4 regions of the Mesorhizobium sp. B2-4-7 genome follow, and region 2 is predicted to be linked to each of the others. Evidence: predicted binding sites of a transcription regulator. Region 2 holds the regulator's gene; each other region holds the start of a gene.
What was found. The regulator LexA, encoded in region 2, represses DNA repair genes until DNA is damaged. The targets are predictions, from matches to a motif close to TGTTCNNNNTGTGTTCNG.
Positions count from the first base shown of each region.

Region 1 (3,115 bases), on a different contig from region 2:
GGATCCTAGGGTCTGCGCCGCGTCGCTTCGCTCCTTGCTCCGCCCTAGGATGACGAACTGAGAGTGTACCGCGCCCTACTTCCCGACCACCGCCGCCTCATAAACATCCGGCTTGAACCCGACCAGGATGCGGTCGCCAACCTCGAGCACAGGCCGTTTGATCATCGTCGGCTTGGCCAGCATCAGTGCCTTGGCCTTCTTTTCATCCAGGCCCTGCTTATCCTTGTCCGGCAACTCGCGGAACGTGGTGCTGCCCTTATTGAGCAGCTTTTCCCAGCCGACCTTGCGGACCCAGCCATCCAGCCTGCCCGCCTCGATGCCTTCGGCCCGATAGTCGTGGAACCGGTACGGCACGTCGTGGCCCTCCAGCCAGACGCGGGCCTTCCTGATCGTGTCGCAGGTGGTGATGCCGTACATGGTGATCGTCAAAACAGGTGCCTTCCGGACTTCGAATCTGGCCGCAGATTAAGCAGCCCCGGCGCGCTTTGCCAGCGGCCCGGCAGAACCATCGAAGAGTAAGTTTCTTCAATGGCGGGCGCGCGGTCGCCGATCCGTGACGACGATGTGCATCAGGTCGGATAGCGGCCAGGACATGATCCTGGCCGCTTAGGATGCGGCGAAATGTGCCGACAGCCGGAAACCCGTCTCAATAATAGAAGCGCTCTTCGGCAATCTTGCCGTTCTTGACCGTGTACAGGCCAACCTCGTCCATGGTGACACGCTGGCCCGTGGCCTTGGGCGTTATGTCAAATGTAAAGCGCACGGCGAACTGGTCGCCGTTGACATAAGGGCCCTCGACCGAGCCGCCATGGACTTCGTTGTTTTCCTGCCACCACTGGCCTTTCTGCTTGACGGCGTCCTTGCCGCGGCAGACGGCCATCGGCCCCTCCATGGCCTCATAGCTGACGATGTCGTCGGCGTTGTATTTCTCGGCAGCACTTTCGTAGTCACCGCGCTTGAGAAGCTCCGTGAAATCCTTGGCAATTTCCGTGTTGGTCATGTGTTCCTCCTGTTCAGACGCATTGCAAATAGGGAAAGGTTGGCGGCCTGCCATCGTCGTGCCGTCTGGTAGCTGACATGCCATGTCAGGATGATGGACCGCGCGGACTATGCGAGGACGATTCCAGGCTCTCACATGGCGGGCAGTGCATCGTCCTGACCGGTCAGCCGCCAGCGTCCGGGCTGCTTGTAGGCGCCCTTCCCAATGAGACTGTGGATCAGCACAAAATCCCGGACAGTCCAGCCGATCGGATCGATCGACCGCTCGCGAATGCTGGGAACGCCCACTTCATCACGAAGCAATGTAACATGCGGTTCGATGGACCTGGTGAGAAAGGGGTTTAGCGGGCTGTCCGAGATCACCGCCGTCAGATCACGCCAGAATTTCTGCAGCGGCGGATTGCCATCGCTGCCGCGCAGGACCAGTGCACCACCGCCAAAAGCCGACAGGCGATCGAACGATACCTCGAAGGGCTTCGCAACGATCATCGATCCGATATGACAGGCGGCCTCTGCCAGCTCTTGCGGATACTCCTCATGGTCGCCGAGGCCGACAAGCGAGATGTGGATGTGATTTTCCGGAACCAGCCAGCCTTGCAATCCGAACTCACGGTTCAAGGCAATGGCCTTTCGCGCGAGACGACCAGCAATCGCGCTGCCGACGAGGATGGCAAAGAACAGCCGGTGGAAATGCTTCCCGGCCTGTTCCCATCGGAAAAAGGCCTGGCCGTTCTTCGCGGTTCCGAATGCGGGTTGCCCACTCACTGATCTCGTCCGCCAATTGACTCAGGTTGGGCATTTTAGAACAAAACGAGAACATATGCAAGCCGAAAAATGACGCAGGCGTTGGGGCTCCCGTTCCGCCGCATGCATCCAACCCTGAAGGAGTGCTTCCTTGCGGTACGCCAATCGCCGACGACGCCGGCAGACATGGCGCCTGGCTCACCACAAACGGGATAGACCTTTGACAGGAATCCGGTGAAAGTGCCGCGCCGAACCAGCAAGCCGCATTTTTGATGATCAGAGGACCGCACACATGACGAACCCGATGCAACTGCCCGCCGAAGGCCTTTTTGTCGGGCGCGCCAGGAGCAGCGATGCCTCGCATCCCATGGTGGTCACGGTGCGCGACGGCACCGTGTTCGACATCACGTCGAGTACGGCGCCAACCGTGCGCGATATCTGCGAGATGGCCGATCCGGCCGGTTATGTGCGCTCGGCCAAGGGCAAGCCGATCGGCTCGCTCGACGGCATCGCGGCCAACAGTTTCGAAGCCACGCGTGATCCGGCAAGGCCCTATCTCATCTCCCCCGTCGACCTGCAGGCGATCAAGGCCTCGGGCGTCACCTTCGTCGTCAGCCTTTTGGAACGCGTCATCGAGGAACAGGCGCGCGGTTCGGCGGAAAAGGCCGACGCCATCCGCGCCGACATTGCCGGGCTGATCGGCCACGATCTGTCCAAGCTCAAGCCCGGTTCGCCGGAAGCGATGGAGATCAAGGCCAAGCTCATCGCACGCGGCGCCTGGTCGCAATATCTGGAAGTGGGCATCGGCCCCGACGCCGAGATCTTCACCAAATGCCAGCCGATGGCCTCGGTCGGCTTCGGCGCCGATGTCGGCCTGCATCCCGTCTCGACCTGGAACAATCCGGAGCCGGAGATCGCCATGATCGCCGCCTCAAGCGGCAGGATCGTCGGCGCCACCATCGGCAACGACGTAAATCTGCGCGATGTCGAAGGGCGCTCCGCGCTGCTGCTCGGCAAGGCCAAGGACAACAACGCCTCCGCCTCGCTCGGCCCCTTCATCCGCCTGTTCGACGGCACGTTCTCCATCGACGACGTAAAGCGGGCCGTGGTCCGGCTGAAAGTGGAAGGTGAGGACGGGTTCTCGCTGGAGGGCGCGAGCTCGATGGCCGAGATCAGCCGCTCTCCCGAAGAGCTCGTAGCGGCTGCCATGGGCCCGCATCACCAGTACCCGGACGGCCTGGCGCTCTATCTCGGCACCATGTTCGTGCCTTCGAAGGACCGCGGCGAGAAGGGCAAGGGTTTCACCCATAAGGTCGGCGACATCGTCACCATCTCGTCGGAGAAATTCGGCGCGCTGGTCAACCGGGTGCGA
Region 1 is NZ_VFVH01000001.1:724,092-727,206, forward strand. It holds gene FJ946_RS03695 (ArsC family reductase) at 76-429, opposite strand; gene FJ946_RS03700 (nuclear transport factor 2 family protein) at 647-1,000, opposite strand; gene FJ946_RS03705 (2'-5' RNA ligase family protein) at 1,132-1,764, opposite strand; gene FJ946_RS03710 (fumarylacetoacetate hydrolase family protein) at 2,036-3,115, shown strand, end outside.
Region 1: a site for LexA is predicted at 1,801-1,818, ahead of FJ946_RS03705 (2'-5' RNA ligase family protein). Genes of this name have one in related genera too.

Region 2 (3,115 bases):
GAAAGCATTGCCGACCATATCAGGGGCAGCATCGGCGGCGCCGAGGGCGAGATCGCCGCGGCGCTGATCGTGGGTGTTCGCGCCGGGATTCCCGACGAGATCAATGAAGCGATGCGACGCACCGGCATCTACCACATCATCTCAATTTCCGGGCTGCACATGGCGCTGGTCGCCGGCACCGTCATGGGTCTGCTGCGTGGCGGCTTCGCGCTGTTTCCGAACTTTTCCTCCCGTCGGCCGGTCAAGAAATACGCGGCCGCGGCGGCACTTTTCTCGATCGCCGCCTACCTCGTCATTTCGGGCGTCGTTGTCGCCGCCGAACGCAGCTTCATCATGCTGGCGGTGATGCTGATCGCCGTTCTGTTCGATCGGGCGGCACTCACCATGCGCAATCTGGCTATTTCGGCGATCGCCGTCATCGTGGTGTCGCCGCACGAGGTGGTAGGGCCGAGCTTCCAGATGTCGTTCGCCGCCACCGCGGCCCTGGTCGGCGCCTATGCCGGCTGGTCGGATCGCAAAGCCGACAAAGCGCGGACCCCGCCGCCGCAACGGACCTTGCCTGGCCTGCTGACGCGAAAATTGCTGCTGGCGACAGGTGGGCTGGCGATGACCTCGATTATCGCGGGAAGCGCCACGGCGCTTTTCGCCATCTGGCATTTCCAGCGCGTGTCGCCGCTCAGCCTGTTCGCCAATCTTGCCGTCATGCCGATCGTTTCTGTCGTGATGTTCCTTGCGGTTGCCAGCGCGCTGCTGATGCCGTTCGGGTTCGATGGACCATCCCTTTATCTGATGGGCAAGGGACTGGCCGCGATGATCGCCATATCAGGATGGATCTCGCAACGCTCGCCGGTCGACGCGGTCGGGTTGATTTCGCAGCAATCCGTCCTTCTGGTGGCGATCGCCCTGGTCATCGCGACGATGGCCACGACATGGCTGCGGCTGGCGGCACTTCCCTTCGCGCTCGCCGGCCTGTTGACCGTCTCGGACACGCGCACGCCGGACGTGCTGATTTCGGAGGATGCCCGCCTGGTGGCGTTGCCGATCGGCGGCGGCGAGCTCGCGATCAACCGGGCGCGCCCGAACGAATTCACCGTCGATAATTGGAAACGCGCGCTGAAGTCCGAAACCATCGTTGCGCCGGAACTGTTCGACAGCGGAGACCGACAGTTCGACATCTTCGATCCCGCGCAACTTCCGGCGGGAGCGCCTTTCTATTGCTTCACGGGCCTGTGCATGGCCCGGCATACCTCGGGGGCGATCATCGCGCAGGTGGAGGATCGCAAGGACGCCTGGAGGGCCTGCTCCTATGCGGATCTGATCGTCATCAACGACCCCGCGGGCTACGACCCCTGCCACAATCCGCTGGTTCTCGTCATCACCAAGCGGCAGCTCGCTCGTAAGGGAAGTGCCGCCGTCTTCTTCGACCGGCAATCGGCGACGGCACCGGCACGGGTCAGCTTTGCCGTCGACAGGCCATATCGGCCTTGGCACGAACAGCGAAAATTCTCACGCGAGGCAAGGGGACTGCCGCCTTACCGTAAACCCGAAAAGCCCACCGCCGACCCCGCTCAGTAGCGCCTGATCAGGCCGACCAGCTTGCCCTGCACCTTGACCCTGTCCGGTCCGAAAATACGTGTTTCATAGGCCGGATTGGCAGCCTCGAGCGCAATCGAAGCACCCTTTCGGCGGAAGCGCTTAAGCGTTGCTTCCTCCTCGTCCACCAGGGCCACGATGATCTCGCCGGGACTTGCGGTGTCGGCATTGCGGATGATGACCGTGTCGCCGTCGAAAATGCCGGCCTCGATCATCGAATCGCCCTTGACCTCCAGCGCATAGTGTTCGCCGCCCATGATCATGTCAGGCGGCACTGAAATGGAATGCGTCTGATGCTGGATGGCGTCGATCGGCACACCCGCTGCGATGCGACCCATGACCGGGATCGACACCGCTGAAACCGCGTCGTCGTCATTGCCGGCAGCGGGCAGACGCGAAGACGTCGCCGGCTTGATCTGCCGGCTAGGGCTGCTGCCCTGTCCGAGGCTGCCTTGGATGACGCTCGGGGAGAACTTCTTTGCCGCGTTAAGACCCGGCGCGATCGAGTCCGGCAGGCGCAGCACCTCCAGCGCGCGCGCCCGGTTGGGCAGGCGGCGAATGAAGCCGCGCTCCTCCAACGCCGTGATCAGCCGATGAATTCCCGACTTGGAGGCGAGGTCCAGCGCTTCCTTCATCTCGTCGAAGGACGGCGGAATGCCGCTTTCCTTCAGCCGTTCATGGATGAACATCAAGAGTTCATGTTGCTTGCGCGTGAGCATGGCGGCCCCCAAAGGCATTGCACGAAGGGTCTGGAACCAGAATCAGAAAACAAACCCAGAACAAACACTATCTGTTCCAGTTGTGTTCCGCAACCATTTAAAGTTTAATGAATTTGTTAAGGCGACGGAAACGAAATGCCCTCCCGCAGCCAGCATCCTGCCAGCGCGGTCCGTCGTCAATGCGCTCCCGGGCCCTTTGAAACTATTTTGGTTAATGGCCTGTGGCCCGACCGGTCTCCACTCTTGGCACAAGCCTGCAAGCTGGGTGACCGGCAGGTGCGGGGTGCGTTTGGGCGGATTAGAAACCCCTGCGGCTCGTGAACGAAACGAAACCAAAATGCCAACTTCCGCCGGAAAACGGCCAGACACCACCACTGGTCGCGACGGGCTGCGTTCGTTCGTTCGCTTGACGAAACCGTATAATAATGTACGGTTTTCGAAGAGGAACACCAATGACCACGCCGAAGCAGGCCGCGCGACGCGAACGGATAGAGGAGGCCGCCTATGCGGTGCTCCGGGAAACCGGCTACAAGAGCGCCTCCCTGCTTGCTATCGCCAAGCGGGCATCGGCCTCGAACGAAACCCTCTACAACTGGTACGGCAACAAGCAGACCCTGTTTCGATCCTTGATCGAAGCCAATGCGGGAGAGGCAAGGAAGCTGCTGGAGGACGCCCTTCACCAGGCGCGCGATCCGCTCGAAACCCTGAACTTGCTCGGGCCAGTCCTGCTGACCCTCGTGACGGGCGACAAGGCGGTGGCGCTCAATCGCGCCGCGGCCGGCGACGTCAACGATACAGGCACG
Region 2 is NZ_VFVH01000009.1:164,847-167,961, forward strand. It holds gene FJ946_RS22615 (ComEC/Rec2 family competence protein) at 1-1,575, shown strand, start outside; gene lexA (transcriptional repressor LexA) at 1,569-2,312, opposite strand; gene FJ946_RS22625 (TetR/AcrR family transcriptional regulator C-terminal domain-containing protein) at 2,765-3,115, shown strand, end outside.

Region 3 (3,115 bases), on a different contig from region 2:
CGAAGCGCTCGGCACGCGCCGCGACCTTGTCACGCGCTGGGCCGGTCAGCTGTTCATCGGCCAAAAGCACCAGGCGCGGCTTCAGCGCGTCCTCGCCGGCAACAAGCGTGCCGATCGGCGCGCCGATCCAGCGCAGCGTGCCGTCGGAACCGAGCGCGATGTCGCCATTGGCGCAGGCGCCGAAGCGTTCGGCGCGTGCCTCGAACTCCGCCGCCAGCGCCTTCTGGGCGGCCGCGCGCACGGCCTTGGCGTCTTCGCCGCCAGCGCTCTGATCGGCGGTGAAACGGAACCCCTGCAACTCGCCGACATGGTGGCCTTCGACGAGGACGGTTCCGGTTGGGCTTATTTCGGCTTCAGGCATGGTATTTTCTCTAAGGCGCCGCATGAGGACGGAAGTCCTGCGGTCTACGAAGCGTTTCGTCAACCGCTCATGCAGCGCATCCGACAATCTGTCTTCGATTTCGCGCGTCTTTTCCTGCCAGTGTGCCTGATCGGCCAGCCAGCCGGGCCGGTTCGACACGAATGTCCAGGTGCGGATCTGGGCGATGCGATGCGACAGCGTATCGATGTCGCCCTCGGTGGTGTCGGCGCGGCGCACCTGCTCGGCCATGTAATTCTCGTCGACATGGCCATGCCTGGCGAGGTCCATGTAGATCGACGCAATGAGGTCGGCGTGCTGGGCCGGCGCTATCTTGCGGTAGTCGGGGAGCGCGCAGGCCTCCCACAGCAGCGCGACGCGCCTTGCGTCGGTGGCGAGCGCCCTGATGTCCTTGTCACGCGACAGGTGCTCAAGCGCCTGCGCATCGACTGCCGGCAGCGCACGGGTCAGGCCTTCCACCGGGGCATTGGTCTCGATCGAGCGCTTCAGCGCGTCGAGGCTGGCGAAATTGAAACGCGCTGTGCGCCACTGCAGAACCTTCACGGGGTCGAAGTCGTGGCTTTCGATCTTCTTGACCAATTCCTCGTCCAGCGGGTCGACCTGGCCGGTGACGCCAAAGGTGCCGTCGCGCAGGTGCCGGCCGGCGCGCCCGGCGATCTGGCCAAGTTCGGCCGCCGTCAGGTTGCGATACTGATAGCCGTCGAACTTGCGGTTCTGGGCGAAGGCGACATGGTCGAGATCGAGGTTAAGGCCCATGCCGATGGCATCGGTGGCGACGAGATAGTCGACGTCGCCCGACTGAAACAGCGCCACCTGGGCGTTGCGGGTGCGGGGCGAGAGCGCGCCAAGCACGACGGCCGCACCGCCCTGCTGGCGGCGGATCAGTTCGGCGATGGCATAGACCTCGTCGGCGGAGAAGGCGACGATCGCTGTGCGCCGGGGCAAGCGGGTCAGCTTCTTCGAACCGGCATAGGCCAGATGTGACAGCCGCGGTCGTGTCACCACCGAGACGCCTTTCAACAGGCGCTGCAAGATGCCGTGCATGGTGGCGGCGCCGAGCAGCAGCGTCTCCTGGCGGCCGCGCAGATGCAGGATGCGGTCGGTGAAGATGTGGCCGCGCTCGAGGTCCCCGGCAAGCTGCACCTCGTCGATGGCGACGAAGGCGGCATCGGTCTCGCGCGGCATGGCTTCGACGGTACAGACCGAATATCTGGCGCCTGGCGGCTGGATCTTCTCCTCGCCGGTGATGAGCGCCACCTTGTGGGCACCGACCTTTTCGCAGACGCGGGTGTAGACCTCTCGCGCCAAGAGCCTGAGCGGCAGGCCGATGATGCCGCTTTCATGCGCCACCATGCGCTCGATGGCGAGATGGGTCTTGCCTGTGTTGGTCGGCCCAAGCACGGCAGTCACGTCGCGACCCGATAGGATCAGCGGCTCGGTGGGTTTCGGATGGATGTTCATCGGCTCGGAAATAAGGCTTTCTGGCCTCTCATTGTCGGGAGCACGCCTCGGGTGGCGCGTATGACAGGCGACACATAGGGATTTCAGGCGCGAAGCGAAAGCGGAATGTTCCGCTGGCGGTTCGAAGTCACCTCCGTCGAGCTTCGGTTCGGCTGCTGATTAAGGGTTGGAACGAGTCTGGAACGAATCGGCGACGAATCGCTGACTCGCCCGGATTCAGGTTTTGTTCACGGCTAGATGTGGAGTTTTGGCTGATGATCCTTACCACATGCTGAATCACGGAATTGGCCCGTTTCATGCTAGGCGAGAGCCGCCGTTAACTTTCGCTGGCAAAGCCGTGTGGCAGCCCGCCTTGCTTCATCCAAGCTTGTGAAATTGTTGAACTTTCTTAATAGAAATTAACAGTTTGACAGGCGATTGCAACTGCTCTCGTTAACATTGCGGCCAAACATGGAACGAAAGGGCGACGAATCGGCGATGTCGGGATTTTCCCTGTTTGTTCACGACAAGATGTAGTGTTACGCACAGGTTTTCCACCGACAATGCACAGCTTATCCAGGCAGTTTTGCACAATACCCGCTGCCGCGATTAACCTTTGCGTGCCGGATTGGAACAGCAGGCCGACAGCCGTCATCGGACGGCGTCACGGACATCCGAAGCGGATGGCGAACGAGCCCTCCTTCAATCGGCACCGGGAAGCCGGCAGCCCGGCGAGACCTCAGGCGAAGTACTGGCCGCCATTGGCGGTGATGGTCGATCCCGTGATGAAGCCGGCGTCCTCGGAGGCGAGGAAGACGACGCAGCGCGCGATCTCCTCCGGCTCGCCGAGGCGCCCGACCGGGATTAGCGGGATGATGCGTTCGTTGAGCACCTTCTCATCGATCGCCCGGACCATTTCGGTGGCGATATAGCCTGGGCAGATGATGTTGACGGTGATGCCCGCGCGGGCTCCTTCCTGGGCCAGAGCCTTCGAGAAACCGATGTCGCCGGCCTTGGCCGCGGAGTAGTTGACCTGGCCGGCCTGGCCCTTCTGGCCATTGATGGAGGAGATGGTGATGACGCGGCCGAACTTGCGGTCGCGCATGCCGCTCCACAGCGGATGCGTCATGTTGAAAACGCCGGAGAGATTGGTGTCGATGACCTCCTTCCACTGCTCACGCGTCAGCTTGTGGAACATGGCGTCGCGCGTGATACCGGCATTGTTGACCAGCACCGCGACCGGGCCCAGATCGGCCTCGACCTGCTTGATGCCGGCGGCGCAGGCGTCGTAGTCGG
Region 3 is NZ_VFVH01000013.1:183,178-186,292, forward strand. It holds gene FJ946_RS27825 (helicase-related protein) at 1-1,840, opposite strand, end outside; gene phbB (acetoacetyl-CoA reductase) at 2,559-3,115, opposite strand, start outside.
Region 3: a site for LexA is predicted at 2,008-2,025, ahead of FJ946_RS27825 (helicase-related protein). Genes of this name have one in related genera too.

Region 4 (3,115 bases), on a different contig from region 2:
CCGCGACCTCGCGCAATGCGGCGCGCGGTTTGGGCTTCAATTCATCGCTCTGGGCGAGCTTGGCGGCGGCTTCCAACATCGGTACGCGCAGCGCGCGGGCCGTGTCGTGGATCTGGCGGATGGTGGTTTCGCCGAGGCCGCGCTTGGGCACATTGACGATGCGCTCGAAGGCGAGATCGTCGGCGCCTTGCGCGACGACGCGGAAGAAGGCAAGCGCGTCGCGGATCTCCATGCGCTCATAGAAGCGCGGGCCGCCAATGACGCGGTAGTTGAGACCGAGCGTGACGAAGCGGTCCTCGAACTCGCGCATCTGGAAGGACGCCCGCACCAGGATCGCCATGTCGTTGAGATTGTGCTTCTGGCGCTGATAAGCCTCGATGGTCTCGCCGACAGCGCGCGCTTCCTCCTCGGAATCCCAGGCGGCGTGGACGTTGACCTTGCCGTCCTCGGGATCGTCGCGATCGGTGAACAGCGTCTTGCCGAAGCGGCCTTCATTGTGGGCGATGAGGTGCGAAGCGGCGCCGAGGATATGCGCGGTGGAACGATAATTGCGCTCCAGCCGGATGATGGTGGCGCCGGGAAAATCCTTGTCGAAGCGCAGGATGTTGTCGACCTCCGCGCCGCGCCAGCCATAGATCGACTGGTCGTCGTCGCCGACGCAGCAGATGTTTACTTTGTTTTCGCTCACGGGCTGTTCCGCGCCTGCCGGCGCGGGCCCGACCCCTCTTTTCTGCGCGCCTTCGGCGTCGCGGGAGGGGCTTCGCAAAGGCTCGGACGCCCGGTCAGGCTTGCGGCCTTCGGCCGAATGCAAATCCGTAGACGTCGCGCTACGCCCGCTATTTGGCCGCTGCGCCAGGAGCCGCAGCCACATGTATTGCGCGGTGTTGGTGTCCTGGTACTCGTCGACCAGGATGTATCTGAACCGCTTGTGATACTCCTTCAGCACGTCCGGATTGGCGCGGAAGATGCGGATAGGGTGGCAGAGCAGATCGCCGAAATCGCAGGCGTTCAGCGTCTGCAGGCGCTCCTGATAGGCCTTGTAGAGCTCGCGGCCCTTGCCGTTGGCGAAACTGCGCGCATCGCCCTCGGCGATATCGGCCGGGCCTTGCCCCTTGTTCTTCCAGCCGTCGATCATCTGCGCGAACTGCTTGGCCGGCCAGCGCTTGTCGTCAAGGCCCTCGGCCTGGATCAATTGCTTGATCAGCCGCACGACGTCGTCGGTGTCGAGGATGGTGAAGTCGGATTTCAGCCCGGCAAGCTCGGCGTGCCTGCGCAAGAGCTTGACGCCGATCGAGTGGAAGGTGCCGAGCCAGGGCATGCCCTCGACATTGCCTTCGCCGATCAGGATGCCTATGCGCTGCTTCATCTCGCGCGCGGCCTTGTTGGTGAAGGTCACGGCCAGGATCTGCGAGGGAAAGGCTTTTCCGGTCGCCAGGATGTGGGCGATGCGGGTGGTCAAGACGCGCGTCTTGCCGGTGCCGGCGCCGGCCAGCACCAGAACCGGGCCTTCGGTGGTCTCCACCGCCAGCCGCTGTTCGGGGTTCAGCCCCTTCAGATAGTCGGGCGCGTTGTTGTGGCCGCTGCGGGCAGCCATGGCGCGCGCGGCGATGCCCGACGGGGCGGTGGGCCGCGGATCGGGTTCATCGAAAAAGGGCATGTCTTCGGAAAAGCCGGACATCGCCCCCGAATGTAGTGATTCGGTGGAGAAAGACCAGAACTGTCTACGTTTTGTTCCACTCCTGATTGTTTCCCGCCTGCTTGACAGGCAGGGCGGGTGAGGGAAAGCTGCGCAAAGGGCAGGGAGGGGATCCTGTTGCCCACCGCCGCCTCGAGGCGCGCAACAGTCGAAGGAGTATCATCTTGGCTGTCACCATCACCTCCCTCATCCTCTTCCTCATCGGCCTCGCGCTTGGCGCCGGCGGCATCTGGTTGGCTTCACTGGGAGGTAGCTGGTACTACATCATATCAGGCATCGCCTTCCTCATCGCAGCATGGCTGCTCTACCGGCGCAGATCCACCGCGCTCTGGCTCTACGCCGCGATCGTGCTGGGCACGCTTGCCTGGGCGGTCTGGGAAATCGGCTTCGACTGGTGGGAACTCGGGCCGCGCGGCGGCATCATCGTGCTCGTCGCGTTGTGGCTGCTGACGCCGTGGGCGAGGCGGGGCCTTGTTGGTCCCGATGGCCGCGCGCCGCTCATTCTCGCCGTTTTGGCGTCGCTGGCGGTCGCCGGCTATTCAATGACGACCGATCCCAAGGATATTGCCGGCAATCTCGACACCGACAAGGTGACCCCGGCGGCCGATCTAGGCGGCGACATACCTGCCGGCGAATGGCACTTCTACGGCCGTACACCCTATGGCCAGCGCTATTCGCCGCTCGACCAGATCACGCCGGAGAACGTCGCCAACCTGCAGCCGGCCTGGACTTATCGCACCGGCGACGTGAAAGGTCCCGACGATGTCGGCGAGACCACCTATCAGGTGACGCCGCTGAAGATCGCCGATACGCTCTACATCTGCACGCCGCACAATTTCGCCATCGCCATCGACGCCGCCACGGGCAAGGAGAAGTGGCGCTACGATCCCCAGGTCAAGCTCGACAAGGACCGCCAGCACCAGACCTGCCGCGGCGTCTCCTACTACGCCGACGCCAAGATCGGTGCCGGGCAGCCTTGCGCCGCGCGTGTCTACCTGCCGACTTCGGACGCGCGGCTGATCGCGCTCGACGCCGCCAACGGTCAGGTCTGTCCGTCCTTTGCCGAAGGCGGCACGCTGAACCTTCTGACCGGCATGCCTTATCCCAAGTCCGGCTATTACTATTCGACCTCGGCGCCGCTGATATCGGGCGGCAAGATCATCGTCGGCGGCGCGGTCAACGACAATTATTCGACGCAGGAGCCGTCCGGCGTCATCCGCGCCTTCGATGCCTCCACCGGGGCGCTGATCTGGAACTGGGATTCCGGCAATCCCGACCAGACCACGCCGCTGGCGGCAGGCCAGACCTACACCGCCAATTCGCCCAACATGTGGTCGACGCCGAGTGCCGACGAAAAGCTCGGTCTGCTCTACATACCGCTCGGCAACCAGACGCCGGACCAGCTCGGCGCCGGCCGCA
Region 4 is NZ_VFVH01000006.1:198,662-201,776, reverse strand. It holds gene FJ946_RS18400 (UvrD-helicase domain-containing protein) at 1-1,678, opposite strand, end outside; gene FJ946_RS18395 (glucose/quinate/shikimate family membrane-bound PQQ-dependent dehydrogenase) at 1,861-3,115, shown strand, end outside.
Region 4: a site for LexA is predicted at 1,719-1,736, ahead of FJ946_RS18400 (UvrD-helicase domain-containing protein). Genes of this name have one in related genera too.